DNA from 4 places in the Herbaspirillum sp. C7C8 genome. Region 2 is predicted to be linked to each of the others. Evidence: predicted binding sites of a transcription regulator. Region 2 holds the regulator's gene; each other region holds the start of a gene.
What was found. Region 2 encodes sigma-54, which starts transcription at its own class of promoters, with help from an activator protein. Its sites were predicted from a motif close to TGGCANGNAANCTGCTTT; they were not measured.
Positions count from the first base shown of each region.

Region 1 (7,656 bases), on a different contig from region 2:
CGCTCCAAATCCCTGCAGAATGCCGTCTTGCTCTATGGCGCCCGTGCCGAAGGCAAGGCAGGGGATGGGCAACGCGGCAACGCCAAGGCCGCACCCAGCATACCGGTTTATCGTGATCATGCGCAGCCTCGGCGGCCGCGCGTGATCATGCGCCCGTCGACCTGAGCGGCGGCCGCATTCTCTCATTGGATAAAGAGGAAGGAGTCATCATGAAGACCATGCAGAAACTGGCAGTGACCTCGGTCGCCATCTGTGCCTTTGCCGCCCTGACCGGTTGCAGCGGCATGACCCAGCAGGACAAGAACACCGCCATCGGTGCCGGTGCCGGTGCCGTGGGTGGCGCCGTACTCACCGGTGGCAGCGCCATCGGGACCGTCGGCGGTGCCGCCGTGGGCGGTGTGATCGGCAATCAGGTCGGCAAATAATCCGCTGGCGCTGCCCTGACAACAGGGGCAGCCACATCAACAACGCCGCCACGGGGTGACCCGTGGCGGCGTTGTCGCATCTGCTGCATGGGCATGGGCCGGCTTATCGGGCAGCGCGCTTGCGTGAGTGGGAGTGTGCTGCCGGTTTGGTCGGGGTAGTCTCGGGCTGGGCCGCCTTGTAATCATTGAAGATGCGCAGGGCGCGCGCCGTGTCCTGCTTCCTGGCCTCGGCGGCCTGCTGGCGGCAGGCTGCGGCCTCCTTCCTCTTGAGCTTGAGGCACTCCTTCTTCGCTTGCGCATAGGCGGCAGCGGTTTCCTTGTTGAGGTTGTCCAGGCGCTGTTGCGGGCTGTTGTCCTCCTGATACCAGCGTGGCGGATCGGATTGGCTGACATCTTCTTCAGCGGCGTGCGTGGTACCGGCGCAGAGCATGGTCAGGGCCGCCAGGAAAGCGGGCAGGGTGGAAGCGAGCAATTTATTGTTCATCTGGTGTCAGCCTCATCACGTTACGGGACAGGGGGCCGATCGCGTGAGCTGGCCTCGGCACATTGCGAGGCGACGCGCACAAGCAAACGGCGCGGTCGGTGACAGGCACCGACCGCGCCGTTTTCCCGTCCGCCACCGGATGGTATCAGGCTTGCGGGAGGGGAGGGTAGGGGCGCAGGACAGTCGGACAGGCCCAACTGTCGCCCCGCCTTATATCTTGCCCAGCAGTAGCAGGATCAGCAGGATGATGACGATGGTGCCAGCAATACCGCTGGGACCATAGCCCCAGCCGCGACTGTGCGGCCAGGCCGGAATCACGCCCAGCAGGATCAGGATCAGGACGATGAGCAGGATGGTACCGAGGGTCATGGAGGTTCTCCTTTCTTATTGAGTTCGTTCTTGCCCGCCAGGGTGCAAGCGCCGGGTCAATCGTGAAGCTGGACCCATCTTAGGGGGAGCGCGGCCGCGGCACGATCAGCGCGCCACGCAATGTGCTGTAGGAAAACCCGGCAAGCGCGGGTAGGTAACCGCGCCCCAGCGAGCGCTGCCAACTTGGTGCAAAGCACAATGGAAGTGCGGCCCGCGCCCGATTTGATCGCGCCGGACAGCTGCTGCCGGCCGCCCTGGCACGCCTGGAGGCTGCCCGCAATCGCAGTGCCGGCAAGGCTTTACGGTCGGTGATCCGGTTCTGGCACGCTCTTTGCTGAACTCCGTACAAAGCGCAGCAATGCGCAAGCAATGTGAGGGTGCGGCCAATGGCGGTCCTGCCCTCCAGGACAAAGGCGTCTTCCGATATGGCTCATCCATGTCGGGACACGCCTTTTTTGTTTGGGCTTTCATCAAACCGCAACGCAAGGGGAAAGGTGCTATGGAATCCAGGAGTCAGGTGGACAAGGCAGGCGCGCCGCTGTCGGGCAAGCAAGGCGCACAAGGCCAGACGATCACGGCAGCCGCCGGAGTCAACGGCAAGCGCCGCACGCTTGTGCAGGGTGCCGCAGTGGCCGCCGGTGGCGGCATGCTGGGCCTGGCGCCGGGCGGTGCCTGGGCGGCCGGTTCGGACAAGCCCGAAAAGGAAGAAGTCAAAATCGGCTTCATCCCCCTGACCGATTGCGCCTCGGTGGTGATGGCCTCGGTGCTGGGTTTCGACAAGAAGTACGGCATCAAGATCGTCCCCAGCAAGGAAGCCTCCTGGGCCGGCGTGCGCGACAAGCTCACCAACGGCGAACTGGACGCGGCCCACGTGCTGTATGGCCTGATCTACGGTGTGCAGCTGGGTATCGGCGGACAGAAAAAGGACATGGCCGTGTTGATGGGGCTGAACCACAATGGCCAGGCCATCACCTTGTCCAAAAAGCTGGCCGAGAAGGGGGCCGTCGATGGTGCCTCGCTCTACAAGCTCATGCAGACCGAGAAGCGCGAATACACCTTTGCCCAGACCTTCCCCACCGGCACCCACGCCATGTGGCTGTATTACTGGCTGGCCGCCAATGGCATCAATCCGATGAAGGACGCCAAGGTCATCACCGTGCCGCCGCCGCAGATGGTGGCCAATATGCGGGTGGGCAACATGGATGGCTTCTGCGTGGGCGAACCCTGGGGGCATCGCGCCATTGTCGATGGCGTGGGCATCACCGCCATCACTTCCCAGGACATCTGGAAGGACCATCCGGAGAAGGTGCTGGGCACTTCGCGCGAATTCGTACAGAAATACCCCAACACCTGCCGCGCGATGATGGCTGCCATCCTGGAGGCCAGCAAGTGGATCGATGCTTCACTGGTCAACAAGAACAAGATGGCCGAAGTGATCGCCGACAAGTCCTATGTGAACACCAGCAAGGACGTGATCGACCAGCGCATCCTCGGCCGCTACCAGAACGGCCTGGGCAAGACCTGGGACGATCCCAACTACATGAAGTTCTATGAAGAAGGCCAGGTCAACTTCCCCTTCCTCTCCGACGGCATGTGGTTCATGACCCAGCATCGCCGCTGGGGCCTGTTGAAGAGCGATCCGGATTACCTGGCCGTGGCCAAATCGGTGAACCAGATCGATCTCTACAAGGAGGCCGCCGCCATGACCAAGACACCGCTGCCCAAGGAGGTGATGCGCAGTTCGAAACTGGTGGATGGCATCGTGTGGGACGGCAAGAATCCGGCGGCCTACGCGCAGTCCTTCAAGATCAAGGTGTAAGCAGCTGTGGCCGCAGGCCGGAGCCATTACGGTGAAGTATATCGAGCAAGGGGAAAACGATGAGTGCAGTCGCAGAAAGCATCATGGGTGACAACGCCAAGCCCGCCGGCAACAGCCATGGCGGATCTGTTGTCGCCATCGAGCCGGCGCGCACGGCGCCCGCCAACCAGGCGCTGACAGCGCCCGCCGCCTGCCCTGCCAGGACGCGCAGCCTGCGCAGGAAGCTTGCCGCTGGCGGTCTGTTCATGCGCGTGGTGCCACCGCTCCTGGGTATGGCGCTGCTGGTGCTGGTATGGCAGATCATCGCCTTGAAGACCGCCAGTTTCCCCACGCCATGGGTGACCCTGAAGGAGGCGGGCGTGATGTTCTCCGATCCCTTCTACCGCAACAGTCCCAATGACCAGGGCATAGGCTGGAACGTGCTGGCCTCGCTGCAGCGGGTTGGCATGGGCTTCGGGCTGGCGGCGCTGGTGGGCATTCCGCTGGGCTTTGCGATCGGCCGGGTGGAATTCCTCTCGCGCATGTTCGGCCCCATCATCAGTCTGCTGCGTCCGGTCTCGCCGCTGGCCTGGCTGCCCATTGGCCTGCTGGTCTTCAAGTCGGCCAATCCGGCGGCGATCTGGTCGATCTTCATCTGTTCGATCTGGCCGATGATCATCAACACCGCCGTCGGTGTGCAGCGCGTGCCGCAGGATTACATGAACGTGGCGCGGGTCTTGAATCTCTCCGAATGGAAGGTGCTGACCAAGATTCTCTTTCCCTCGGTATTGCCCTACATGCTGACCGGCGTACGTCTTTCCATCGGTACCGCCTGGCTGGTGATCGTGGCCGCCGAGATGCTGACCGGGGGCGTGGGCATCGGCTTCTGGGTCTGGGATGAATGGAACAACCTGAACGTGCCGCACATCATCATCGCCATCGTTGTCATCGGGGTGGTGGGGCTGGTGCTGGAACAGTTGCTGGTGGCGCTGGCCAAGGCATTTACCTACGAGCAGGTCAACAACTAAGGGACGCGGATCATGGACAACCTCAACGGCAAATTCATCGACATCCACGGTGTGGAGATGGTGTTCCACACCAGGAAGGGCGTCTTCCATGCCCTGCGTGAGATCAACCTGACGGTGGCCAAGGGCGAGTTCGTCACCCTGATCGGCCACTCCGGTTGCGGCAAGTCGACCTTGCTGAACCTGATTGCGGGTCTGCTCCAGCCCAGCGAGGGCGTGCTGCTCTGTGCCAACCGCGAGATCGGCGGCCCGGCGCCGGAACGTGCGGTGGTGTTCCAGAACCATTCGCTGCTGCCCTGGCTGACCTGCTACGAAAACATCTATCTCGGTGTGGAGCGTGTCTTCGGGGCGACCGAAAATCGCACCCAGTTACGCGACCGTACCCGTGCCGCGCTGGCGCTGGTGGGCCTGACCGCCGCCGAGAGCAAGCGCCCCAATGAAATCTCCGGCGGCATGAAGCAGCGCGTGGGCATTGCCCGTGCGCTGGCCATGGAGCCCAAGGTCTTGCTGATGGATGAACCCTTCGGCGCGCTGGATGCCCTCACGCGCGCCCATCTGCAGGATGAGTTGTTGAAGATCGTCGCCAAGACCGACTCCACGGTGGTGATGGTGACCCACGATGTGGATGAGGCCGTGCTGCTGTCGGACCGCATCGTGATGATGACCAACGGTCCCGCCGCAACCATCGGTGAGATCGTGGAGGTGAAGCTGCCGCGTCCGCGTGACCGCGTCACCCTGGCGCAGGATGCGCAATATGGTGCCTATCGCACGGCGGTGCTGGAATTCCTGTATCGCAAGCAGGCGCATCCGGCGCGCGAGGCCGCTTGAGCCGGCGATCAATTGCATGGGAAGGAGATGTTCATGAGCAGCCTGGCTGTCATCGAGGAGAGCCCCGCCGCAGGGGCTGAACCGCCCGAATCCGCACCGCTGTCCGGCGAGGTGTTCGGGGCCTTGATCAATCTCTCGGGCCGCCGCCGTTTCACCTCGCAGCGGCTGGTGCTCTACGCTGTGTTGGCCGCTCAGGGCCAGCAGGAGGCGTGCGCCACAGCGCGCGAAGCGCTGGCGCTGTTTCGCAGCGCGCACACGGCCCTGATCCGGCGCTCGGCCGGCTTGCCCGGCGTATTCTGTCCGGAACTGGAAGAGGTGTATTTCGGACGCAGCCGGGGCGATGCCCGCATCACCGCCTTCGCCGAACTGGCCCAGCGCGCGCTCAATGCCATCGAAGACAAACTGAAGACCGCACCGGCCCTGCTGGAACAACTGGTGCAGGAAACCACGCCCTTGCTGGCGGTGTTGAACGAGATCACGGCGGTCTATGAAGCGCAGTCCAAGAAACATGCACGGCTCATGCGCGAGCAGCTGCGCGGCATCATGACCGACATCGAAACCATCGCGCGCGAAGCCAAGATGGTGGCCTTCAACGCCCGCATCGTGGCAGCCCGCTCGGGCCAGGCCGGCAAGGAATTCTCGGTGGTGGCCGGGGTGCTCTCCAACATCACCGGCGAGATCGATGAACTGGTCAAGGAAGCCTTGAGCGGTGCCGCGGCCTGAGCGGCTGCCTTTGCGCATCGTTAACGGCGGTTTAATGCTTCTGCATTGAGCATTCAATCTGGCTTAATGCCGGTCGATGGCAGTCTGCGTACAGCTTACCGGCTCTTCAGTGCTGCCCACGCCACCAGCAGCCAGGCCGCCAGGAAGGCCACGCCCCCCAGGGGAGTGATCGCTCCGAGGATGCGCGTGCCGGTCAGGGCCAGCAGGTAGAGGCTGCCGCTGAAGATGACGATGCCTGCCAGCATCAGCCTGCCGGCCCAGGTCAGCGCGGTACCGGCCATGCGCGGCATCAGCAGGGCGACGGCGATCATGCCCAGGGCGTGCATGACCTGGTAGGTCACGGCGGTATGCCAGATGGCCAGCATCTCTGCGGAAATCATTTTCTTCAGGCCATGTGCGCCAAAGGCGCCACAGCCGACGGCCACGAACATGTTCAGCGCGCCGGCGGCGATCAGGGTACGTTCTTTCATCGTGCTTGCTTTCGCTCAGGTGGGGTGTGCGCTTCAGTAGTTGGGCCGCAAGCCCTTGCCCAGTCGATACTCATGTCGCAGGACGAACTGCGACGTGGCAATCAGCCCCGACAGGCCCAGGATCAGCTGCGTGAGCGTATCCGGCGGCAGCACCCAGACACTGCCGGCCGGTGCGGCCACGTTGGCGGCGGCGCTGATGACCGGGGCGGCCCAGGAAGCCTCTTCGCTCACGTCCAGCAGGATCTGGCCTTCGGGCGTGGTGTGCAGGTAGATCTCGCCGCCCAGCTCCAGCGTGAAGCAGATGCCCTGGCCGGCGTTGACGGTATTGATCTTGTGGCGGAAGACCACGGCCTGCAGTTCGCGGTTGTAGGTGTCGATCCAGGTGTCGACTTCCTGCACGTTCTGCAGCACGATCCACGCACGCGGGGCAGGGATGGTGTCGGCACCGGCAACGGCGTCATCGGGGAAGATCGGTTCGGGGGCTTGCTCGGACATGGTCGCTGCGGGAGTCGGGGAAGGCTGCAGTATATAGGATCGCCGTCACGCCGATCCGCGCCTCTTGCCACCCTTCACCCGGAACGGGCACACGCTCTTTGCGCGCGGACCGGAAATCCGGGAGCCCATCGTCGGCGAATTCCTCGACAAGCTCGGCCTGCCTGCGCCGCGCCAGGCTCAGTAGGCCAGGCGCTACGCCTCGTTGGTGAGCACGTCCATGGCCGCATGGGTCAAATGAAGGATTCGGCAGGCATCGGCGTACCTGCTGCCGTTGCGCCCCGGTCTCCCGAAAAAAGATGAAGGTTTGCGCTATTTTTCGCGAGGCGGGACGTTGCGCCGGGGGACTGCCTGCGCACCATGGCGTGCATGAGTGGTCGGACCACTTTGCAAACGCTTTGTGCATTCTGTCTGGGTGCCTCTACAATCGGGCTCAAGTTCTCCTCACGTCCTCCGCAAGTGGTCCGACCACCAAGAAAGCGAGCCGCCCATGACAGCCTCTCCCCTGGTTGACCGCCTGGCCAGCCTGATCGCCCGGCGGGCGCTGGCGCCGGGCCAGAAGCTACCGTCTGAACGGGCGCTGGCCGCGGAATTCGGCGTCTCGCGCTCATCCCTGCGCGAGGCCATCGGCGTGCTCACCAGCCGGGGCGTGCTGGTAGCACGTCATGGCGGTGGCACCTTCCTCGCTGCAGATGAGCACGCGGCACTGACCGATCCGATTGCCGAGGCCCTGCAACCGCTGGCGCCGCTGGCGCGCAGCGATGCCGGTTACTGGAAGGACGTGACCGAGATCCGGTTTTCGCTGGAAGGCGATGCTGCCTATTTCGCTGCCCTGCGCGCCAGCGAGGAAGACAAGCGGCGGCTGCAGCAGGCCTACCTGGCCGTCTCCACCGCACCGCTCGATGACCTGGCCGCCCAGGCTCGCACCGATGCGGCCTTTCATCTTGCCATTGCCCAGGCTTCGCGCAATGTGGTGCTGCGGCAGGTGATGTCGGGTCTCTTGCGGCTGCTGGAAATCAGCATTGCCGACACCTTGCGGCAA
Region 1 covers NZ_JABXGG010000019.1:9,017-16,672, forward strand. The annotation lists gene HWE01_RS19175 (hypothetical protein) at 1-165, shown strand, start outside; gene HWE01_RS19180 (YMGG-like glycine zipper-containing protein) at 210-425, shown strand; gene HWE01_RS19185 (hypothetical protein) at 529-909, opposite strand; gene HWE01_RS19190 (DUF3309 family protein) at 1,120-1,278, opposite strand; gene HWE01_RS19195 (CmpA/NrtA family ABC transporter substrate-binding protein) at 1,778-3,097, shown strand; gene ntrB (nitrate ABC transporter permease) at 3,157-4,104, shown strand; gene HWE01_RS19205 (ABC transporter ATP-binding protein) at 4,117-4,929, shown strand; gene HWE01_RS19210 (methyl-accepting chemotaxis protein) at 4,963-5,652, shown strand; gene HWE01_RS19215 (DUF423 domain-containing protein) at 5,748-6,122, opposite strand; gene HWE01_RS19220 (hypothetical protein) at 6,156-6,617, opposite strand; gene HWE01_RS19225 (FCD domain-containing protein) at 7,105-7,656, shown strand, end outside.
Region 1: the regulator sigma-54 is predicted to act here: its motif matches at 1,599-1,616, upstream of HWE01_RS19195 (CmpA/NrtA family ABC transporter substrate-binding protein).

Region 2 (7,656 bases):
ACGGCCTTGTGTGAAGTGTGGGGGGAGGATCGTGCGCGCTTGGAAGACGCGGCGCGGACCTTGGGTATCGATACCGGCAAGCCCCTGTCTTCCACAGTATGAAGCGTGAGAGGCAACAGATGAATGCCGGGCCGCCGGATTGAAAATCTCTCATCTGGCGCGACCCCGTGTTTGCTATAGTGAAAACCGCCCGTGCATCACGGGCGGTTTTTTATTGCGCCGTGATGCGCATCGTCCATGACATACCGTGAGTGAGGAGTACACACGATGGCTGCACCCAAACGTATTGCGCTGGTGACCGGCGCAGGTTCCGGCATCGGCCGGCAGATCACCCTGGCGCTGCTGCGCGAAGGCTATGGCGTGACGCTGGCCGGACGTCGCCAGGAGGCGCTGGAAGAGACGGTCAGGCTGGCCGCTGAACACGCTGCCCATGCGCTGGTGGTGGCGGCCGACGTGACTGATCCGGCGTCGGTGAAGCAGCTCTTCGCCAGGACGCGCGAACGCTTCGGGCGGCTGGACATGCTGTTCAACAATGCCGGCATCTTCGCCCCGCCGGTGTCGCTGGAAGAACTGAGCGTGGAGCAGTGGAAGGCGGCGGTGGACATCAACCTGACCGGGGTTTTCCTCTGCACCCAGGAAGCCTTCCGCATCATGAAGGAGCAGTCGCCGCGCGGTGGCCGCATCATCAACAACGGTTCGATTTCGGCGCATGCGCCGCGTCCGTTCTCGGCATCCTATACCGCGACCAAGCACGCCATCACGGGTCTGACCAAGGCCACCTCGCTGGATGGCCGCGCCTATGACATCGCCTGCGGCCAGATCGATATCGGCAATGCCTCCACCGACATGACCACCCTGATGAAGAAGGGAACGCTGCAGGCCGACGGCTCCACCAAGGTCGAGCCGACCATGGATGCCGAACACGTGGCCCGGGCCATCCTCTACATGGACAGCCTGCCGCTGGAGGCCAATGTGCAGTTCATGACCGTGATGGCGACCAAGATGCCCTATATCGGGCGGGGTTGATGGCCCTTGTTTGTTCCGAAATGAAGAAATGGCCGCAGTGATGAGCTGCGGCCATTTTTCTGAAGCGCTGAAAGGCTTGATCCTCTAGCCGATGATCAGCGCAGGACCCACGCCAATCTGAGATATTTGCAATCCGGCGTCGGAAGAGATGTTGCGGGACACGAAGAACGTCAGCCCGGATTACCCTTCATGCCCTGCCACTCCGGCGTCAACTGCATGGCAATCCCGAACATGTCCAGCACGCGCCCCAGGGTGTGATCCACCATTTCTTCCATGGACGCAGGGCGCTGGTAGAAGCCGGGCAGGGGCGGGAAGATCACGCCGCCCATTTCCGTGACTGAGGTCATGTTGCGCAGATGGGCCAGATTGAACGGGGTCTCGCGCACCATCAGCACCAGTCGGCGGCGTTCCTTGAGCACCACATCGGCTGCACGGGTGATGAGATTGTCGGAGAGGCCATGCGCCACGGCGGCCAGGGTCTTCATCGAACAGGGCGCCACCACCATGCCGGCAGAGGCGAACGAGCCACTGGCGATGCACGCGCCGACATCGCGCACGTTGTGCACCACATCGGCCAGCGCTTCCACATCCTTGCGCCGCATGTCCAGTTCCTGGTGCAGATTGAGCACGCCGGCTTCGGAGACCATCAGATGCGTCTCCACCTGACCATGCTTGCGCAGGTGTTCCAGCAGCCGGACACCATAGATGGCCCCGGTGGCCCCGGTGATCGCAACGATCAGGCGCTGGCGGGGCTGACTGGAAGAAGCACTCATGCGCGCTCTACGGGGCAGGGCAGACTCAGCCCTTGATCAGGGTCTGCAGCTCGCCCGAGGCGTACATCTCGCTCATGATGTCGGAGCCACCGACGAATTCGCCCTTCACGTACAGCTGGGGAATGGTCGGCCAGTTCGAGTATTCCTTGATGCCCTGGCGCACGTCGGGGCTTTCCAGCACGTTGACGGTGACGATGTTCTCGGCGCCGCTGGCCTTGAGCAGCTGGATGGCCTTGCCGGAAAAGCCGCATTGCGGGAACTGCGCGGTGCCCTTCATGAACAGCACCACAGGGTTTTGGGTCACGGTTTCTTTGATCCAGGATTGGACGTCGCTCATGGCTGTGCCTTTAAAAATGGGATTGCCCGACATTATAGGGAAAAGCCGGCAGGCGCGTTGAAATCGGCAGCACGCCATTCGTCCGTCTGAGCCGGCGGGAAATTGCATCAGGGAAATGATTTATATCGTATGCAGTTTCTTCTGGGCAGCAGATGAGGGTGCTGCGCAAGACATTCAAGCAGAGCGATGAACAATGTTCACTGCGGTTTTGCCGGGAAGTTGCCCGGCGTAATGATTTATATGTTTTTCACAGGCATCGCCGATGCTGTGGCCCCAATGAAAAAGGGCGCTTGCGCGCCCCTTCCTCGTGAAATCCGGCTGGCTTTCTCAGCAGCCCTGCAGGCTGCGAGGTGGCTTGCCGTTGGTGTCCTGGCTTATGCCGCTCCGGCTACCGCATCCTCGGGCGTGTCGTCCGGCAGGCGCTTGGCAATGGAGTGATGCTCCTGCAACTTGTCCTTGTGCTTGATGACCTGGCGATCGAGCTTGTCGATCAGGGTGTCAATGGCAGCGTAGAGGTCGTGTGCGATGCTTTCCGCATGTAGATCCTTCCCCTTGATGTGGACGTTGATTTCCGCTTTTTGGCGCTTTTCCTTTTCTGTGAGTTTATCTACGCTCAGGATCACGCTGACGTCGATCACGTTGTCGAAATGGCGCTTGATACGCGAGAGCTTGCTTTGCACGTATTCCCGGATGGCGGGGGTCAGTTCGAGGTGGTGTCCACTGATGGTCAGATTCATACAAGACTCCTATCGTGAAGTCACTGGAGGTTCGTGCAATCGATCCTGCTGCAGCTGTACCACGGGCACGGTCTTCGTGTCGGATGGCGTGGGCATCAGTCGGGATGCTTGCCTGAACACAGCAACGGTACTGCAGAAAAACTGAGGAAAAACTCAGAGGGACTTGCGGAGATTGACTGGCGGAATCTTCAACACTTCGCGGTATTTGGCGACTGTGCGTCGCGCGACCACCATGCCTTGTTCTGCCAGCATATCCGCAATCTTGCTATCGGATAATGGGGTCTGCGGGTTTTCGGCTCCTATCAACTGTTTGATCAGCGCCCGTATCGCGGTGGAGGAAGCTTCGCCTCCGGTTTCAGTCGCGACGTGGCTACCGAAGAAGTATTTCAACTCAAACATACCATGCGGAGTGAGCATGTATTTCTGAGTCGTCACGCGAGAGATGGTGCTCTCGTGTAGACCCAGTGTATCAGCAATTTCACGCAGCACAAGGGGGCGCATGGCCACTGCACCATGGGAAAAGAAGTTTCTTTGACGTTCCACAATAGCCTGCGCGACGCGCAAAATTGTATCGAAACGTTGCCGCATGTTCTTGATGAGCCACTTGGCTTCCTGCAACTGCGAGGACAGCGAACCTTCGCCCTTGGCCTGCTTCAAGGCACTGGCGTACATCGCATTGACGCGCAGCTTGGGCATGACCTCATGGTTGAGCATGACCTGCCAGCCGTTCTTTGTCTGCTTGACAATCACGTCCGGCACCACGTAGTCCGAGGCGTCACGCGCGAATTCGGCACCCGGATGCGGACGGCACTGGCGGATCACGGCCTGGGCTTCACGCAGGTCTTCGTCATCACAATCGAGAGCCTTCTTGATCTTGTTGAAGTCGCGCTGGGCGAACAGCGGCAGGTAATCCTCAACGATCCTCAGCGCCAGCTTGCGCGTGACAAAGGGGATCTTGGGCAGGCGGCGGATCTGCAAGGCCAGGCATTCGCCGGCACTGCGCGCGCCCACGCCGGCCGGGTCCAGGCTCTGCAGCAGCTTGAGCGAAATCGACAGCTCTTCCATGTCGATACCCAGCTCTTCAGGCAGGCGCGCGAGGATGTCTTCCAGCGGTTCTTCCAGATAGCCGCTCTCGTCGAGCGCATCGGTGAGCAGTTCCAGCAGCGCACGATCGCGCAGGGTGCGCGCAGTCACGCGGATCTGTTCCAGCAGGTGTTCGCGCAGGGTCAGTTCATGGGCTTCCAGCTGCGGGCGGGCATCGTCGTCATCGGGTGACTTGCCGCTGCGGGCGACGTCATCGAAGCTCCAGTCGGCATCACCGGTGACACCGGTGTCCGGATTGTTGTCCTGGTACTCGAAGCTGGAATCGCCATCGCTGGCAGCGGGCGTCGCTTCGCCGCTGTTTTCATGAGGGGTGTCGGCCACGCCACTGGAAGGCGAACTGGAGACGGCACCGTCGGCCAGCAGACGCACCGAATTGTCGAGAGCGTCATCGAGACGCTCCAGCAGGGGATTGTCGGAGAGGATCTGTTCCAGTTCCTGGTGCAGTTCCAGCGTCGACAGTTGCAGCAGCCTGATCGACTGCTGCAGTTGCGGCGTCAATGCGAGGTGCTGCGAGGTACGTAACTGGAGCGACTGTTTCATCTGTCTTTCTGAAAGCGGCGTGGCCCGCGGGTTGCTGTGCCTGTCGTTGCGTGATGCCTGGGTGTCGGTGATGCTCGATACGTAGGGCGACTGTGCTGCTTACATGCGGAAGTGCTCGCCCAGATAGACGCGGCGTACCGACTCGTTGGCAATGATCTCTTCCGGATTGCCGCTGGCCAGCACCGTGCCCTGGTTGATGATGTAGGCGCGATCGCAGATGCCCAGCGTCTCGCGCACGTTGTGGTCGGTGATGAGCACGCCGATGCCACGCTCCTTGAGGAAGCGCACGATACGCTGGATCTCGATCACCGCAATCGGGTCGATACCGGCAAACGGTTCATCGAGCAGCACGAAGCGCGGATCGGTGGCCAGCGCGCGAGCGATCTCGACGCGTCGGCGCTCACCGCCCGACAGTGACAGGGCCTGGCTTTCGCGCAGCTTTTCGATCTGCAGTTCGTGCAGCAGGTTGTTGAGGCGGCCCTCGATTTCATCGCGCGAGAGCGGCTTGCCGTCTTCCTGGCGCAGCTCCAGCACGGCGCGGATGTTGTCTTCCACCGTCAGCTTGCGAAACACCGAGGCTTCCTGCGGCAGGTAGGATAGGCCCATGGTGGCGCGCTTGTGAATGGGCATGCGCGAAATGGGCGCGCCATCCAGGTCGATCTCGCCGCCATCGGAGGGTACCAGCCCCACGATCATGTAGAACGAGGTGGTCTTGCCGGCACCATTGGGGCCGAGCAGGCCGACCACTTCGCCGCTGCGCACTTCCATCGAGACATCGCGCACCACCTGGCGCGCGCCGTAACTTTTCTTCAGGCCGCGAACGACCAGCGAACTGGCTACCATCCTTACTGGTCCTTTCCGTTCTGACGACGCGCTGCCGGCTGGGCCGGTGCTGCGGGCTGGGCGTCCGTGGCCGGCGGCGGGTTCTTGGGCTGGATCACGGCCGTGATGCGGCCCGCGCCCGGCTTGCTCTGGCCGCTGGCAGTGTTGTTGACCGAATAGAATTCGGCGCGGCTGTCATAGGAAATGAATTCGCCGTTGACTTCATCGGTGATGCGGTCGCCGTCCATGCGCTGGATGTGGGCGCGCTGGAACAGCTTGGACACTTCCGTCTGCTCCGAATACTCGATGCGCTCGGCCTGGCCTTCGATCCACAGATTGGGGCCGCCGTCACGCTTCTGGCGGAAGGTTGCCAGCGCACCAGGCGCGGCATACAGCACCGCATTTTCATAACCGTACTGATCGGTCGTCAATACCACGCGGCCGGCCTTGATGATCAGGGTGCCACGTGTCATCACGACGTTGCCGGTGAAGGTCTTCACCTGGCGCACGTCGTCATAGACCATCTGGTCTGCCTCGATGTTGGTGGGCTTGGTGGAGTCCGCCTTCTCGGCGTTGGCCACACCGCACACGGCAGCCAGCATCAGCATCGGCAGTAAGAGTGAGCGTTTCATTGGTTTCCTGTCTGTTCGATTCTTGGCGTTCTTGTCCGGGACTGAACCGGCTTAGCGTTTCTTCGGTGCGGGCTCGTAATAGCCGCGTACATTGCCGAGCAGCTGCACCACCTGCGTCGCATTGTTGGCCACCATGCCCACCCCATTGAGGCGCGTGGTCCCCATGGTCATGGCGACCGGCTTGTCGGTCTTGACGATTTCATCATCGGGCAACAGCAGCAGGTATTGCGAGACCAGGTGCATTTCTTCGCGGCCCTTGTAGGGCGCGCGGATTGCATTGGCATTGCCGTACATGTGGATCTGGGTCTGGTCGTCGGTGACCCGTGCGGTATCCGAATAGAGCTGCATGGGCGCCTGGTTCTGGTCCAGGTTGTGCACCACCGGCTTGGTGATCTCGAAGGAGTCATCGCTGGGGAAGTGCACCATCTTGACGCCGGAAACGTCATAGCGCGGCAGGCCGGTCGGACCCATCTTCACGTAGCTGAAGTTTTCCAGATAGTAGTCGGGTTTGCCGCGCGGACGCTGCGCCGGCTGCTGGTCGCCGGAGGCGCGCATGACCTGCATGACCCAGAAGCTGCCCAGGGCCGCCGCGATCAGGATCACCAGGATCACCGCCAGGCGGATGCGTTCGGCCTGGCGTTCGCCGCTGCGCCCGCTCATGTCAGGTACGGCGCCAGCGCCGCCTCGTAGTTGCCTTGTGCGGCCAGTACCAGGTCGCAGATCTCGCGCACCGCGCCATGGCCGCCGGCGGCCTGCGTGACATAGTCGCTGCGCGATTTCACCTCACGATGACCGTTGGCCACGCAGGCCTTGAAACCCACGCGGGTCAGCACCGGCAGGTCGATGATGTCGTCACCCAGGTAGCCGCACTCCTGCGGGGTGAGCTGTACTTGCTGCAGCAATTGTTCGAAGGCCTGGCGCTTGTCATGGATGCCCTGGAACACATGGGCAATGCCCAGGTCGCGCGCGCGGCGCAACACGTAGGGAGACTGGCGCGCGGTGATGATGGCGGCGGCAGTACCGTACTGCTGCATCATCTTGATGCCGTGGCCGTCGAGGGCGTTGAAGCGCTTGAAGACTTCCCCCTCGTCGCCGTAGTACAGACCGGCATCGGTCAGTACCCCGTCGACGTCGAAGATCATCAGGCGGATCGCGGCCGCCTTGGCGAGTGCTGCAGCGGGCAGGGTGCTGGCGAAGGCTGGCGCGTTCATCAGATCACCTTGGCGCGAGTCAGGTCGTGGATGTGCAGCGCGCCCGTGAGCACGCCGTCCGCATCGGTGACCAGCAGCTGGTTGATGCGGAACTGTTCCATGAGCTGCACCGCGTCCACCGCCAGTTGGTCCTGCTGGACGGTCTGCGGATGGGCGTGCATGACATCGGCGATACGGAACCTGGTGAAGTCCGTACCGCGCTCCAGCAGACGGCGCAGGTCGCCATCGGTGAACACGCCGATGGGCCGGAATTGCTCATCGACCACGGCGGTCATGGCCATGCCCTTGCGCGTGATTTCCATCAGCGCGGCCGAGAGCGACACATCCGGACGCACGGCGGGAATCGCTTCGCCGCTGCGCATGACGTCGCGCACGTGGGTCAGCAGGCGCCGGCCCAGCGCACCACCGGGGTGGGAGCGGGCAAAATCCTCCTCGACGAAACCGCGTGCGTCCAGCAGCGACACCGCCAGCGCA
Region 2 covers NZ_JABXGG010000011.1:104,183-111,838, forward strand. The annotation lists gene mdeB (alpha-ketoglutarate dehydrogenase) at 1-102, shown strand, start outside; gene HWE01_RS14375 (SDR family oxidoreductase) at 268-1,026, shown strand; gene HWE01_RS14380 (UbiX family flavin prenyltransferase) at 1,197-1,799, opposite strand; gene grxD (Grx4 family monothiol glutaredoxin) at 1,825-2,136, opposite strand; gene hpf (ribosome hibernation-promoting factor, HPF/YfiA family) at 2,511-2,873, opposite strand; gene HWE01_RS14395 (RNA polymerase factor sigma-54) at 3,027-4,517, opposite strand; gene lptB (LPS export ABC transporter ATP-binding protein) at 4,617-5,360, opposite strand; gene lptA (lipopolysaccharide transport periplasmic protein LptA) at 5,363-5,971, opposite strand; gene lptC (LPS export ABC transporter periplasmic protein LptC) at 6,023-6,631, opposite strand; gene HWE01_RS14415 (KdsC family phosphatase) at 6,628-7,182, opposite strand; gene HWE01_RS14420 (KpsF/GutQ family sugar-phosphate isomerase) at 7,182-7,656, opposite strand, start outside.

Region 3 (7,656 bases), on a different contig from region 2:
ATCTGGGCGGGAAGACCTATCTCTATGATGCCCGCCACTATCTGGCCGTCTCCGTGCCGGTGCCATTCACGATGCAAACCGATGCCAGCGCGAAGGCGCCACTGCTGGCGATCTACTTCCGGCTGGACTTCCAGCTGCTGGCCGAAGTGCTCTTGCAGATGGACCAGACCGATGTGCGCGCCATTCCGCAAACCATGTTCGCTACCCGGATGGACGAGAGGATGTCGGCCTCCGTCCTGCGCCTGCTGGAGGCCATGTGCATTCCGATGGAGGCCCGCATACTGGGCCGCTCGCTGGTCAAGGAGATCTACCTGCGGGTACTCAGCGGCGAACAGGGCGCCTCCATGCGAGCCGCATTGCGCAATGACGGACAGTACGCAAAGGTAGCTCGCGCCATCCGGAAGATCCATGCCGCCTACGCGGACAAGCTGGACGTGGAACAGCTGGCACAAGAAGCCGGGATGAGTCCGCCATCCTTTCATGCGCACTTCAAGGCGGTCACCGCCACCTCGCCCATGCAGTATCTCAAGTCCACGCGCCTGCATCAGGCGCGTCTGCTGATGTTGCGCAACGGCCTGACGGTAGCCGCAGCCAGCGCCACCGTCGGCTACGAAAGCGCATCCCAGTTCAGCCGTGAATTCAAGCGATTGTTTGGCATGACACCCGTGCAGGAGGTCACCAGAATGAAGACCGCCTACGCGCTTCCCGCGCCGGATCCTGCTGCGCTGTTCGTGTCATCGCACTAGGCGGGCCCTAGGTACGCGGCGTTTCCTGCGGCTCCCACGGAGGATGACTGCCGAAGTCCTCGGCAAGATAGTCGACGAAGCGGCGCACTTTGATCGGAATTCCCCGCGCGCCGGGATAAACCGCCTGCATGGTCAATGCAGTGGTAGCGTAATCGGGGAGCAGGGCAAGCAAGCGCCCCTGCCGTATGTCCTCACCAAACACGAAGGCCGGCCCGTAGGCCACACCCGCCCCCGCCAGCGCGCACGCCAGCAACATCTGCATGTTGTTGGCCACGACCCGGCAGGGGCCGTCGATGCGATATGAGCGCCCCGAGTCATCCGTGAAGGTCCAGTCCCCGGCGGACACCGCTTCGCTGAAGGCCAGACGCGGCAGCTGCTGCAGGTCCTCGGGTGTACGCGGCAGGCCATGCCGTTCGACAAAACCGGCCGAAGCGCATACCACCATAGGGCAGGAGGCCAGACGACGCGTCACCAGCGCCGGATCATCGAGCTGTCCGATCCGGATCGCCACATCCACCCCCGCATCGAGCAGATCGATGTAGCGGTCTCCCAGCAAGACCTCCACGTTGACCTCGGGATGGTGCGCCACATAGCGCGCCACCACCGCACCCAGATGCAGGGCACCAAAGGTGACCGGCACCGCCACGCGCAGCAGGCCGCGCGCGCTGCCTTGCGCGGCCGTCGCTTCGCGGTTGGCCTCGTCCAGCGCACCGAGAATCTGCCGGCTGCGTTCGTAGTATGTCCGCCCCACCTCCGTGAGACTCAGGCGTCGAGTCGTCCGCTGAAACAGGCGGGCACTCAAGCGGGCCTCCATGTGGCTGACGTACTTGCCGGCCATGGCGGGCGACAGGTGCAAGCGCCGCCCGGCGCCGGCAAAACTGCCCTCCTCTACCGCCGCCACGAAGACATTGAGGCTCATCAGCTGATCCATTCTCTTTCCTTATTCGATCATTTTGGTTTCGACTGTCACTAATAGTTAAGCAATTATAAATTCATGAAATCGAATCTAACATTGCAGGACCCCATCACAAAAGGAGCAGAGAAATGCACATCCAAACAAACGGAACGCGCATCCATGTGGCGCAACAAGGCAGTGGCGAGCTGGCGCTGGTGTTGCTGCACTACTACGGCGGTTCGTCGCGGACCTGGGATGCAGTGGCCGGCAAACTGGCGCAGCGCTACCGCATCATCGCCACCGACCATCGCGGCTGGGGCCAGTCCGATGCGCCAGCCGAGGGCTACGGGATTGCCGATCTTGCCGCTGATGCCGAGGGTGTCATCGCGGCGCTGGGGCTGCAGCGCTACGTCCTGGTCGGACACTCCATGGGTGGCAAGGTCGCGCAGCTGATGGCCTCGCGGCGACCACACGGGCTGCAAGGGCTGATCCTGATCGCGCCCTCGCCGCCGTCGCCCATGCTGCTTTCCGAAGATCAGCGCGCGATGCTCGCAGGCGCCTATCAATCCAGAGAATCGGTCGAATTCGTCCTCGACCATGTGCTCACGGCCAGCCCCCTGAGCGACGCACCGCGCGAGCAGGTCATCGAGGACAGCCTGCGGGCTGCACCACAGGCCAAGCGCGCCTGGCCCAATGTGGCGATGGCCGAAGACATCACGACCGCCGTGGCCACCATCAATGTCCCTACGCTGGTCATCGCGGGCGAGCACGATCAGGTCGACCGGGTCACGACATTGCAGGCGGAGCTGCTGCCGCGTCTGCCCCACGCCCGACTGCACATCCTGCCTGGCGTGGGCCACCTGTCTTTGCTGGAGGATCCGGAGGCGGTCGCGCAACAGATCGAGGGGTTCATCGGCACACTGGCCGACTGAAAAAACGGCGCTCCCATCCGGGGAGGCCTAGACCATTGGGCCATCGCACCAAAATGCAGCTCGCCTCCTCGGCCCATCCTCGAAATGCACGAAGTTCGTGCGCAGCATTCACTAACAAGATCATGATGCACCATAAAAGTCTTTTAAAATCAACGGCCTGAGAATTTCTCACCAAAATGGAACGGAAATTGCTTTGGTCCTGGCTTTCAAGCATTTTCTCGCACACTTTTTGGGAGATTTTCTGGTGGACGATCACAAAAACGGCGCAGACGCCCTCTTCATCCTGCTGGGGGCGATCATGATTCTGGCGATGCACGCCGGCTTTGCCTTCCTTGAGCTGGGGACGGTACGCAAGAAGAACCAAGTCAATGCTCTGGTGAAGATCCTGGCGGACTTTGCGGTCTCGACCATCGTCTACTTCTTCATCGGCTACTACGTGGCCTATGGCGTGAGCTTCTTTGCGGGAGCCGAGACGCTGGCCCAGCGCAGTGGTTTCGAGCTGGTGAAGTTCTTTTTCCTGCTGACCTTTGCGGCGGCCATTCCGGCCATCATCTCGGGCGGCATTGCCGAGCGTTCCAAGTTCAATCCGCAGCTGGTGGCCACGGCCGTGCTGGTGGGTGTGGTCTATCCCTTCTTCGAGGGCATTGCCTGGAACCAGCACCTGGGTGTGCAAGCCTGGCTGGCGGCGACCTTCGGAGCGCAGTTCCATGACTTCGCCGGTTCCATCGTGGTCCACGCCGTAGGCGGCTGGATCGCCCTGCCTGCGGTGCTGCTGCTGGGTGCGCGGCGTGGCCGTTACAGCAAGGAAGGTGCGGTGGCGGCGCATCCCCCCTCCAACATACCCTTCCTGGCCCTGGGTGCATGGATCCTGACGGTGGGCTGGTTCGGCTTCAACGTGATGAGCGCGCAGACGCTGGACAAGATGAATGGCCTGGTCGCGATGAATTCGCTCATGGCCATGGCCGGGGGTACGCTGGTGGCCCTGATGATGGGTCGCAACGATCCCGGTTTTGCCTACAACGGTCCGCTGGCCGGACTGGTAGCGGTATGCGCTGGCTCGGACCTGATGCACCCGCTGGGCGCGCTGGTCACGGGTGGCATTGCAGGCGCGATTTTCGTATGGATGTTCACCCGCACGCAGAACAAGTGGAAGATCGACGATGTACTGGGCGTATGGCCGCTGCACGGGCTGTGCGGTCTGTGGGGCGGACTCGCAGCCGGCATCTTCGGCTTGCAGGCCCTGGGCGGAAGGGGCGGTGTGTCGTTCATGTCGCAGCTCATCGGCAGCCTTATGGGCATTGCCATTGCGGCGGCAGGAGGCTGGATCGTCTATGGCTTGCTGAAGAAAATGGTGGGGATTCGTCTTGATCCGGAACAGGAATTTGAAGGCGCGGATCTGGCCATTCACAAGATTTCTTCGACCGCGGAGAGGGAGACCAGCTGGTAAGTCCGGTGAGGCAATGCAGATGAAGTCCGTTGATTGCGGCAAACGCTGACGGACTTCGAGCCCGCAGGACAGTCTGATTCATGCGCCCGGACAGGTCCGCGGCGCATTCTCTTGGCTCGCCATATCAATCCGTCAGGGACCTGCCTTTTGACGCAGGGCTTCGCGCACCGCGAGACCGGCATCCCGGATCAGCTTGACCAACTGCTCGTGGCTGGGGGGTACTGCTGACAGTCGATGATCGTCGGTGCTTCACCGCTGTTGCAGATCGTGGTCACGACGAATGCCCACGTCGACGTTCAGAGCGTGGGCAAGATAATCAAGCCCCCAGCTCCCGGCGCACAATCTCCGCCCCCGCGCACAAGGCATCGAGCTTGCCGGCCGCTACCTCCCTGGGCAGCGGCGCCATCCCGCAATTGGTACAGGGATAGAGCTTGTCCGCCGCCACGAACTGCAATGCCTGGCGCAGGGTGGCCGCGACTTCCTCAGGCGTTTCGATGGTGTGATTGGCCACATCGATGGCTCCCACCATCACCTTCTTGCCGGCAATGAGTCCGATCAGATCCATGGGAACGCGCGCGTTGTGGCATTCCAGGGAGACGATGCCGATGCCCGATGCCTGCAATTTGGGGAAGGTCTCCTCATACTGTCGCCACTGCGAACCCAGTGTCTTCTTCCAGTCCGTGTTGGCCTTGATGCCGTAGCCATAGCAGATGTGCACGGCGGTCTCGCACTTGAGCCCCTCAATGGCCCGCTCCAGCGTGGCCACGCCCCAGTCGTTGACCTCATCGAAGAAGACATTGAAGGCCGGTTCATCGAACTGGATGATGTCCACCCCTGCCGCCTCCAATTCGCGCGCTTCCTGGTTGAGGATCGTGGCGAATTCCCAGGCCAGCTTCTCGCGACTCTTGTAGTGGCTGTCGTAGAGAGTATCAATCATGGTCATCGGTCCGGGCAGGGCCCACTTGATCGGCTGCCGGGTCTGGCTGCGCAGGAAGCGCGCATCGTCGACGAACACCGGCTTCTGGCGCGAGACCGCACCGACCACCGTCGGCACGCTGGCATCGTAGCGATTGCGGATGCGCACCGTCTCGCGCCTGGCAAAATCCACCCCGTCAAGATGCTCGATGAAGGTGGTCACGAAATGCTGACGCGTCTGCTCGCCATCACTGACGATATCGATGCCCGCCCGTCGCTGTTGCTGCAACGACAGGCGCAACGCATCGCGCTTGGCTTCCAGCAGTTCATCCCCCTGCAGCTTCCAGGGGGACCAGAGAGTCTCGGGCTCGGCCAGCCAGACGGGCTTGGGCAGGCTGCCGGCGGTGGAGGTGGGCAATAGTTTTTTCACGATGGAGAACCTTGTGGGTGGAGAGATCAATGGGTGCAAGCAGACGACCACTGTTCGAGCACGCTGCGATACGGCTTGATGAAGTGCTCCTCGGCAAAGCGTCCCTGCTGGAGCGCCAGACGACTGCGCTCCTCGCGGTCATAGACGATGCGCGTGAGGGAATAGTCCTCATGCTGCAGACTGGGGCGATAGGTCTTTCCGGCGGCGGAATTGGCGTTGTAGATTTCCGGGCGATAGATCTTCTGGAAGGTCTCCATCGTGCTGATGGTGCCGATCAGCTCCAGATTCGAGTAGTCGCGCAGGAGGTCGCCGCTGAAGTAGAAGGCCAGCGGAGCGGCACTGTCGGGCGGCATGAAGTAGCGGACCTTCAGGCCCATCTTGGCGAAGTAAGCATCGGTCAGTGAGCTTTCGTTCTGGAGATACTCCACGCCCAGTACCGGATGCACATTTTCGGTACGGTGATAGGTCTTGCTGCTGGCCACGCTCAGGCAGATCACGGGCGGCTTGCTGAAGTGCGCCCGGTAGGCCTCCGATTGGACGAATTGTTTGAACAGCCTGCCATGCAGTTCGCCGAAATTCTCCGGCACGCTGAAGCTTGGCTGCTGCTTCGTGTGCTCCAGCAAGACGACGCTGAAATCGTAGTCGCGCACGTAAGAAGAAAAATTGTTGCCAACGATCCCTTCGATGCGTTCACCGGTCCGGTGATCGAGGATGTTGGTCTTGAGCACCTCGATCAATGGCAGTGCCTGGCCGGTATCCTGTCCTGCCAGGCCCATTTCCACCGAGATGATCTCCAATGCCACGGCATAACGGTCGGCCTTGGGATTATCCCAGTGGGCCAGTGCATTGAAACGGTTGTTGATCATGCGGAAGGTGTTGCGCAGGTTCTCCTGACGCTGCGCGCCCCTGGCCAGGTTGGCGAAGTTGGTGGTGATGCGCGTGTTGTCGGCGGGATGATAATCCTCGTCGAAACAAATGCTCTTGATGGCAAATGCGAAGTCCTTGCTCATGATGTTTCTGCGCCCCTGTGCTGAAGTCGTGTCTGCCGACAGCGCGGCGGACTCGATGCGGTCAATGTACCGGGCGAATTCTATGCTGCCCAATCCATGAATAAAAATGATTTGATCTCATTTACCAATGAAATTTGCTCATACATTTCCATTCCCGGCCCGGGGCGCGGGCGAAAAAAAGCCCCGCTCCTCGCGGAGCAGGGCAAACGCCTTCTCGGGGGGATGAGAAGGCGGGACAGCGTTCCGGCGCGGAGGATGCGCCGGAGCAGTTGCGTTCTATTGCACGTGAGCCGGGGGCAGCTTGCCGAAAAAGTCGGCCATGTTGCCCTCGGTCCAATCCTTCACCAATTCGCCATCGCACCAGACGCGATAGGCATACAGCCGATGTTCGTCAGGCCCGCCCGAGGCGCGGCTTTCAATCAGATAGGTGGTACCCCCGATTCGGATTTTCATCTCATGAGAAATCGAGGAGGACTGCTCTTGCACCCCCATGGCTTCTCCCGTTTTTTCCACAGCGTTGCCCTCTCTTCCCCACTCCAACCAGCCTGCCGGCCTCCAAGGCTTGACGCAGGTCAGCTTCCGGACAAAACGCGGGCGCTTGTCCGACATCTTTTCGCAATGCGCACTACAATGCCCGCTTGGCAAGGACATCCCTGCAAGATAGCGCACACCCACGAATTCCCGCAGAGCGAGAATCCGGTAATGACAAGGAATACGTAAGCTCCCCTGACTACAGTATGAAGCTTTGTTTATTTCATATTTTGCCCACAGCATATGCTCCGGAAAGTGAAAGATATTAAAGAATCTACGATTCGTTGCATTTCTGCCATGCGAAAAAATATTAAATATGTGAAATATACAAATTCACTCACCGCACAGCTATACTTTTACAAGGATCAATCAAATGGGTCGTGCAGTACCATCTGATGACAACGAGATGCCCCCCGGGGACCCGGCGATGACTTCGCGAGAAGCTGCCCGACTGCTGGGGGTATCGATCACGACCGCCCAGATGTGGATGGAGAGCGGCATGCTGGCCTCCTGGAAAACGCCGGGCGGCCATCGGCGCACCCGGCTGAGCTCGGTCATGACCTTGCTTGGCCATCGTGAAGTGAAACAACCCGAGCCCACTGCCGGTCACGCTGGGCCACAGATCGAGGTTCCTTATCCGGTCAGCCCGAACGAGCCAGAACGTGCGCGCTTTGTTGAACAGACAATGGAAGACACACATTCCGAGGCCCGCTTTCATCGCCTGACATGGCTCGCCAGCGAACTGCTGGA
Region 3 covers NZ_JABXGG010000015.1:79,846-87,501, reverse strand. The annotation lists gene HWE01_RS17335 (AraC family transcriptional regulator) at 1-746, shown strand, start outside; gene HWE01_RS17330 (LysR family transcriptional regulator) at 754-1,677, opposite strand; gene HWE01_RS17325 (alpha/beta fold hydrolase) at 1,791-2,573, shown strand; gene HWE01_RS17320 (ammonium transporter) at 2,818-4,020, shown strand; gene HWE01_RS17315 (methionine synthase) at 4,337-5,365, opposite strand; gene HWE01_RS17310 (DUF1852 domain-containing protein) at 5,392-6,375, opposite strand; gene HWE01_RS17305 (hypothetical protein) at 6,652-7,149, opposite strand; gene HWE01_RS17300 (GAF domain-containing protein) at 7,280-7,656, shown strand, end outside.
Region 3: the regulator sigma-54 is predicted to act here: its motif matches at 2,751-2,768, upstream of HWE01_RS17320 (ammonium transporter).

Region 4 (7,656 bases), on a different contig from region 2:
TTCGACTGCGCTCATGCTGCCTCCTTGGATGCGCTGCCCTCAGCGGGCGCGGCATCGCGTTTCTTGAATTTCTGCGCCAGGCCCAGGATGCCCTGCGGCAGGAACAGCGTGACCAGAATGAAGATCAGCCCCAGCGCATACAGCCACAGGTCCGGGAAGGCGGCCGTGAACCAGCTCTTCAAACCATTGACGGTGAAGGCACCGATGATGGGGCCGATCAGCGTGCCCCGGCCACCGACGGCGGCCCAGATCACCATCTCGATGGAGTTGGCCGGCGACATTTCGGAGGGATTGATGATGCCCACCTGCGGCACGTACAGCGCACCGGCGATACCGCAGATCACGGCCGAGAGCGTCCACACGAAGAGCTTGAACCACAGCGGGTTGTAGCCGATGAACATGAGGCGCGATTCGGAATCACGCACGCCCTGCAGCACGCGGCCCAGCTTGGAGGTGACGATCATGCGACACAGCACCAGCGCACCGAACAGCAGCGCCAGCGTTACCAGGTACAGCACCGCCTTGGTGGCCGGTGCGGTGATGGTGAAGCCCAGGATACGCTTGAAGTCGGTGAAGCCGTTGTTGCCGCCAAAGCCGGTATCGTTGCGGAAGAACAGCAGCATGAAGGCGAAGGTCATGGCCTGCGTGATGATGGAGAAATACACGCCCTTGATACGCGAACGGAAAGCGAAGTAACCGAACACGAAGGCCAACAGACCCGGCACCAGCACCACCAGCAGCATGGAGAACCAGAAGTGATCCGTCATCCACCAGTACCAGGGATAGGCCTTCCAGTTCAGGAACACCATGAAGTCCGGCAGGTTGCTCTGGTACACGCCGTCACGGCCGATGGCGCGCATCAGGTACATCCCGTGGGCGTATCCGCCCAGTGCGAAGAAAACGCCATGCCCGAGAGAGAGGATGCCCGTATAGCCCCACACCAGGTCCAGTGCCAGCGCAGCCATGGCGTAGCACATGAACTTTCCTACCAAAGCGACGGTGTAGGAGGAGACGTGCAGGCTGCTTCCGGCGGGGAACAGCAGGTTGCAGACCGGCAGCAAGGCCAGCACGATGGTGCAGATGACGATGCCGGTCCAGGACGGGCGATTGAACAGCGAGGGGCGCATGATCATGGTGCTCATTCCACGCTCCTTCCCTTGAGTGCGAAGAGGCCTTGCGGACGCTTCTGGATGAATACGATGATGAAGACCAGGATGGCGATCTTGGCCAGCACGGCACCGGCCACCGGCTCCAGGAATTTGTTGACTTCGCCCAGGCCGAAGGCTGCGATGACGGTCCCGGCCAGCTGGCCCACGCCGCCCAGCACCACCACCATGAACGAGTCCACGATGTAACCCTGTCCCAGGTCGGGGCCGACGTTGCCCAGCTGCGAGAGCGCCACGCCACCGAGACCGGCGATGCCGCAACCGAGGCCGAAGGTCATCATGTCGATCTTGCCGGTGGACACGCCCACGCAGTCGGCCATGCGGCGGTTCTGGGTGACGGCCCGCACGAACAGACCCAGGCGGGTCTTGTTCAGGATCAGCCAGACCGCGAACACCACGAACAGCGCAAAGAACACGATCACGATGCGGTTATAGGACAGCACCAGCGAACCCAGCACGGTGACGCCACCAGACATCCAGCTCGGATTGGCCACTTCCACGTTCTGCGCGCCAAAGATGGAACGCACGCATTGCATCAGCATGAGGCTGATACCCCAGGTACAGAGCAGGGTTTCCAGCGGACGGCCATAGAGCCAGCGGATCACCAGCCGTTCCAGCGCAATGCCCACTGCCGCGGCCACGATGAAGGCCGCCGGCAGGGCCACGACCAGATAGGCATCGATGGCACCGGGGAAGAACTTGCGGAACACCAGCTGGCACACATAGGTGGTGTAGGCGCCGATCATCAGCAGTTCACCGTGGGCCATGTTGATGATGCCCATGAGACCAAAGGTGATGGCCAGGCCCAGTGCGGCCAGCAGCAGCACGCTGCCCAGCGAGATGCCATAGAACAGCTTGCCGGCGAAGTCGACGATGGCCAGGTGGCGGTCCAAAGCGGAGAGGGTGCGTACCGCTTCCACGCGTACGCCTTCATCCGGCTCCACGTAGGAGCCATCGGGATTCTTGGCCAGCATGTTTTCCAGGACCGGCTTGAGCGACGCATTGGTCGTCTCGGCCAGTTTCCTGACCGCAGCGCGGCGTGCAGCCGGATCGGGAGAATGCAGGTTGGCGGTGGCCTGTACCTGCTGCAGCACGTCCTTGATCTGCGCATCGTTTTCCTTGGCCAGCGCCTTGAGGATCAGCGGCATCTGGGCCGGATCGGCATTCCTGAGCAGATCATTGGCAGCGGCCAGGCGCTCATCGCGTTGCGGCGAGAGCAGCTTCAGTCCCGAGAGCGCACCCTCGACGGCACCGCGCAGGCGGTTGTTGACGGTGATGCCTTCGGCGTCATCGGGTGCGGGGCCGCTCTTGTCGGTGGCCGGGTTGAAGGCCTGGCCGGCATCATCGACGATGAGGATGTCACCGGCAGGCGTGACATAGAGCGCGTCGCTGTTCAAGGCGTTGAGAATCTTGAGCGCGTCGTCGTTGGCCAGCGCGGCAATCTGGTTGACGGCGTCGATGCGCGCGTCGGGGTCGTCTCCGCCAAGGGGCTTGAGCAGGGCCGGATCGATGGCTGCGAACGCCCCGAGGGCGTGCACGCAAAGCCAGGTCGCGAGCAGCCCGCGTAGGAACTGGATGGCTGGTTTCATGGTCGGTGTGCGCCTCGAAGCGCGGGCCGGGCTGCTGCGGCCGGGGCGAGTCGTCGGGCGGTTTTCTTGTGGAGGGAAATGCGTGGGGCGGACGGAGCGCCTTGGATACGCCGCGCAAGCGGCGTATCCAAGGCGCTCCGAAGAACGCCATGAACTACAACAACCGCAAGCTTAGTTTTTCTGCTTGCTCTCGTTGCCCGGGATATACGGGCTCCACGGTTGCGCGCGGATGGTGGTCTTGGTCTTGTAGACCACGTTGAACTGACCATCGGCCTTGATTTCGCCGATCATCACCGGCTTGTGCAGGTGGTGGTTGGTCTTGTCCATTTCCAGCGTGTAGCCCGACGGTGCCTTGTAGGTCTGGCCCGCCATGGCCGCGATCACCTTGTCGGTGTCGGTGGACTTGGCCTTTTCCACGGCCTGCGCCCACATGTGGATGCCGACGTAGGTGGCTTCCATCGGGTCGTTGGTCACGACGGTGTCGGCATTGGGCAGGTTCTTGGCCTTGGCGTACGCCTTCCACTTCTTGATGAAGGCGGCGTTGACCGGATTCTTCACCGATTCGAAGTAGTTCCAGGCGGCCAGGTGGCCCACCAGCGGCTTGGTATCGACACCGCGCAATTCTTCTTCACCCACCGAGAAGGCCACCACCGGCACATCGGTCGCCTTCAGGCCGGCGTTGCCCAGTTCCTTGTAGAAGGGCACGTTGGAGTCACCGTTGATGGTCGAGATCACGGCCGTCTTGCCACCGGCGGAGAACTTCTTGATGTTGGCCACGATGGTCTGGTAGTCGGAGTGACCGAACGGGGTGTAGACCTCGTCGATGTCGGAGTCCTTCACGCCCTTGCTGTGCAGGAAGGCGCGCAGGATCTTGTTGGTGGTGCGCGGATAGACGTAGTCGGTACCCAGCAGCACGAAGCGCTTGGCGCCGCCGCCTTCCTTGGACATCAGGTATTCCACGGCAGGAATGGCTTGCTGGTTGGGGGCAGCACCGGTGTAGAAGACGTTCTTCTCCAGTTCTTCACCTTCGTACTGCACCGGGTAGAACAGCAGGCTGTTCAGTTCCTTGAAGACCGGCAGCACCGACTTGCGCGACACCGAGGTCCAGCAACCGAAGACCACCGAGACCTTGTCCTGCGAGATCAGCTGACGCGCCTTTTCGGCGAACAGCGGCCAGTTCGAGGCCGGGTCGACCACCACCGGTTCCAGCTTCTTGCCCATCACGCCGCCGGCGGCGTTGATTTCATCGATGGTCATCAGGGCCACGTCCTTCAGGGACGTCTCGGAGATGGCCATGGTGCCCGACAGCGAATGCAGGATGCCGACCTTGATGGTGTCGGCAGCAAAGGCCGACGGCAGCCAGGAGGATGCGGCCAGTGCGAATGCGCCCAGAGCGGTGGCTTTCAGTACGGTACGACGTGACATGTGGTGCTCCCTCGAGAAAAGTTTTGGAAGAATTTTTTCACTGCCCAGTCGCTTTAGCAGATTGTGTGCCAATGCCCGGTCAAGGGCCTGCGGTCTGCATCAAAGCGGGGCGGGGAGCGGCGGGAGGAGGGAATAATGTTGTCAGGCACGCCAGGATTGCGCACCAAAGCCGAGCGTCATTGTCGACAGTCGTATGGTGCTGCGGCAACACTCACCAGCCTGGCGCTCCAGTATGCGCGATCTTGGTGCGTCGGTGAAAGCGCCAGTGGGCGCGGGTTTGCGCCAGGCGAAGCAATTTCCTGATATATGAGGCAGATTGTTCACAATAGTGAGCACATCGTGAACGATACTTTGAGCGCCGAGCGCCAGGCCGCGTGTTCCATTGCGGTGCCTGGCGCTGCCAGGGCAATCAGCGCAGCAGCACGTGCTGCATGAATTGCCGCAGGGGGAATTCGATCATGTTTTGCAAGGCCACCGGCAGTTCCAGTGGACGCATGATCATCTTGATGGTGGTGTCGGGTTTGAGATTGACGCGCACGGTGCGACTCATGCGCGAGGCCAGTTCCTTCACGCGCGCCGGGTCGGCCGCCAGTTCCGGCTTGTGCACCATGACCACATGGCGGATGGCGCAGTCGGCGTCTTCGCTCTTGAGTTCCAGGGTGCGGCGGCTCAGGGTGCCGAAGACACGCGAGCGGCCGATGTTTTCCTGGCGGCGATAGCGACGGAAGTACTGGTAGAAGTGCTTGTAGTGATTGACCTCGTCATTGGCGATGAGGCCGGCCAGGTGCTTGAGGACCGGCTCGTCGGTAGCGCGCGCCAGGGCGCGGTAATAGGTGGAGGTGCCGGTCTCTACCACGCAGCGCGCGGCCAGTTCCTGGGCGCGCGTGGGTTCGAGCAGCTCCACCTTGCAGTACTGCGAGTATTCATCGAGGAAGCCCTGGTAGGCGCGCGGCCAGTCGAATTCCGGCCAGACATGCTCGACATAGGCGCGCAGGGCCGCGCCATGCTGCAGCTCTTCCTGTTCCCAGTGCTCGCGCAGCCAGGTCTCGACTTCGGCATCGCCCTGGTAGTACTCCACCAGGTTGTGGGTATAGAGATCGGAACCGCTTTCGACGAAGGAGGCGCAGGCCACCAGGTAGAACAGGTCTTCGTTCTGCCGCACCCGCTCTTTGTCGATGCGGGTCAGGTCGATGTCATCGATGGTCCAGTGTTTTTTTTCTTGGCGACTCGGGTTCATCTGCTATACCTCTCTTCTCGAAGTGGTGGTGGGCATAGCGATATGATGCGGCGCGATGACATTGGTTCAGGGCCGCCCAAGACGTCTTGACACAACTTTGCAAAGCGTCCGGCGACGTCAGCATTTCGTCAGGGAGAATGGTCAGCGGGGCCGTGGAAATCACAGGTTCCGGGTAGCATCGCTGCCCAGCACCACACGATTGCGGCCCTGGTATTTGGCGTGATACAGCGCCTGGTCGGCGATGCGCAGCAGCTCTTCGGCGCTGGTCTGCTCATCCGGTTGCAGGGAGGCCACGCCGATGCTGGCCGTGATGTAGCCGAACGGAGAATCCGCATGCGGCAGCTTGAGCGCGAAGATGGCCTGGCAGATGTGCTCGGCCTGCTGCAGGGCATGCGCAGTGTCGCTCTCGGCGATGATGACGCTGAACTCCTCGCCGCCATAGCGTGCGACCAGGTCGGTAGCGCGGCGCGAACTCTTCTGCAGCACACGCGCCACGATGCGCAGGCATTCGTCACCGGCCAGATGGCCGTAGCGGTCGTTGTATTTCTTGAAGTAATCCACGTCCAGCATCAGCAGCGCCAGCGCATGTCCCGAGCGTACCGAGCGCCGCAGTTCCTGGTCCATGACCTCGTCGAAGCGGCGCCGGTTGGCCACACCGGTGAGTCCGTCGGTGGCCGACAACGCTTCCAGCTTGCGGTTGGCGCGTTCCAGTTCGCGCGTGCGGTGGGCCACCTGCTCTTCCAGCACCTGCTTGCTCTGCTGCAGCTTGCCGGCCATCTCGTTGAACTTGCGCGAGAGCACGGCGATCTCGTCGCCGCCGGCCTGTTCCACCCGTACCGTGGTGTCGCCGCTGCCGGCTTCCTTCATGGCGCCCACCAGCCGCTGCAGGGGGACGCTGATGCTGCGCGCGATCAGCGCCGAGAGCAGCAGCGAGGCCCCGAAGCACAGCAGGCCGATGGCGATGATCTTGTCGCGCACCGAGCGCGTATCGGCGTTGAGCTTGTCACTGGGCGTGGCGCTGACCACCCACCATGAGGTGTGCGGCAACTGGGCAATGGCCGCATAGTAGGGGGTCTTGTCGGCGCGGGTATAGGCGATGAAGTCGCTGGTACGGCGTTGTCCGAGGCTGGCCGTGATGCCTGCCAGCAGGGCCGGATCGGCGCTGCTCAAGCTGGTATCCCGGCCCTGCACCACCACCGTGCCATCGCTGGCATCGACGATGAAGAGGCTGGAGTCGTAGCCCAGGTCGACGCCCTCGAAGATGCTGAAGAAGTAGCTCGGCCGCACGCCCACGAACAGAATGCCGGCGCTGCGGTTGTTGCCCGTGAAGCGGATCTCGCGCAGCATGGCCACGCTCTTCTGTCCATGGCCGCCGTTGTAGAGCGTCCACCAGGCGCGTCCGCCCAGGTCGGGAGCCAGCTCGGCCACGCGCCCGATATTGCTGGCCAGGGGCGCAAAGATCTGCGGATCGATGACCTGGCGCTTGCGATCAAGCAGGTACTTCTGGTTCACGTCGGGCAAGGACCCGAAGGTATCCAGCAGTACGCGCGCCACTGCGCTGCGGGCCGCCGCGCTGGCGGCTTCGTCCTGGCCATAGTAGTCGGCCAGCAGGCGCTGCAACCTGTCGGACAGGACCAGTTCCTCGCTGGTGTCTTCGATCTTTTCCATGCGCAGCATCAGGTTCTGCGAGATCTGCTTGACCACCTGGACCGAGTAGGTCCGCACCTTGTCCTGGGTGGCGCGGGTGGTTTCGCGATAGGCCAGCAGGCCCGAGATCACCAGCGGCACCAGCGAGACCAGGATGAAGGAATTGATGAGCCGGTAGCGGATTTCGATCTTGCGCAGGAAACCCAGCCAGAAGAAGTCGAGCCGTCTTTTCATGGAGAGCCCTCTTACCTGGCCGACAGGCGCGCCTGCTCGGTGATGGAATCCTGCAGGATGCGCGCTGCCCGCGCCGGTGTCTGGCTGCCCGACAGCACACCCTGCAGAAGCGGATGCAGCACCTCGATGGTATTGACCGGCAGCATGGAGTAGTACAGCCCCGGCGCATTGTCGGTGGCGGCATCGCGCTTCATCTCGTCGACCAGCGCAAACAGCGCGGGGTCTCCCCGTACATCGGAGGGGATCACGCGAAACGGCGGAATGTTCTGCCGTTTGCTCTGCCAGATCGGCATGCCCGGCCCATACAGGAAATCCAGGAACTGCGCCGCTGCCTGGCGGTGCCGCGCACTGCCGTGCT
Region 4 covers NZ_JABXGG010000008.1:15,505-23,160, forward strand. The annotation lists gene urtD (urea ABC transporter ATP-binding protein UrtD) at 1-15, opposite strand, end outside; gene urtC (urea ABC transporter permease subunit UrtC) at 12-1,142, opposite strand; gene urtB (urea ABC transporter permease subunit UrtB) at 1,139-2,755, opposite strand; gene urtA (urea ABC transporter substrate-binding protein) at 2,927-4,180, opposite strand; gene HWE01_RS11310 (ferritin-like domain-containing protein) at 4,590-5,417, opposite strand; gene HWE01_RS11315 (sensor domain-containing diguanylate cyclase) at 5,577-7,298, opposite strand; gene HWE01_RS11320 (ABC transporter substrate-binding protein) at 7,310-7,656, opposite strand, start outside.
Region 4: the regulator sigma-54 is predicted to act here: its motif matches at 4,234-4,251, upstream of urtA (urea ABC transporter substrate-binding protein).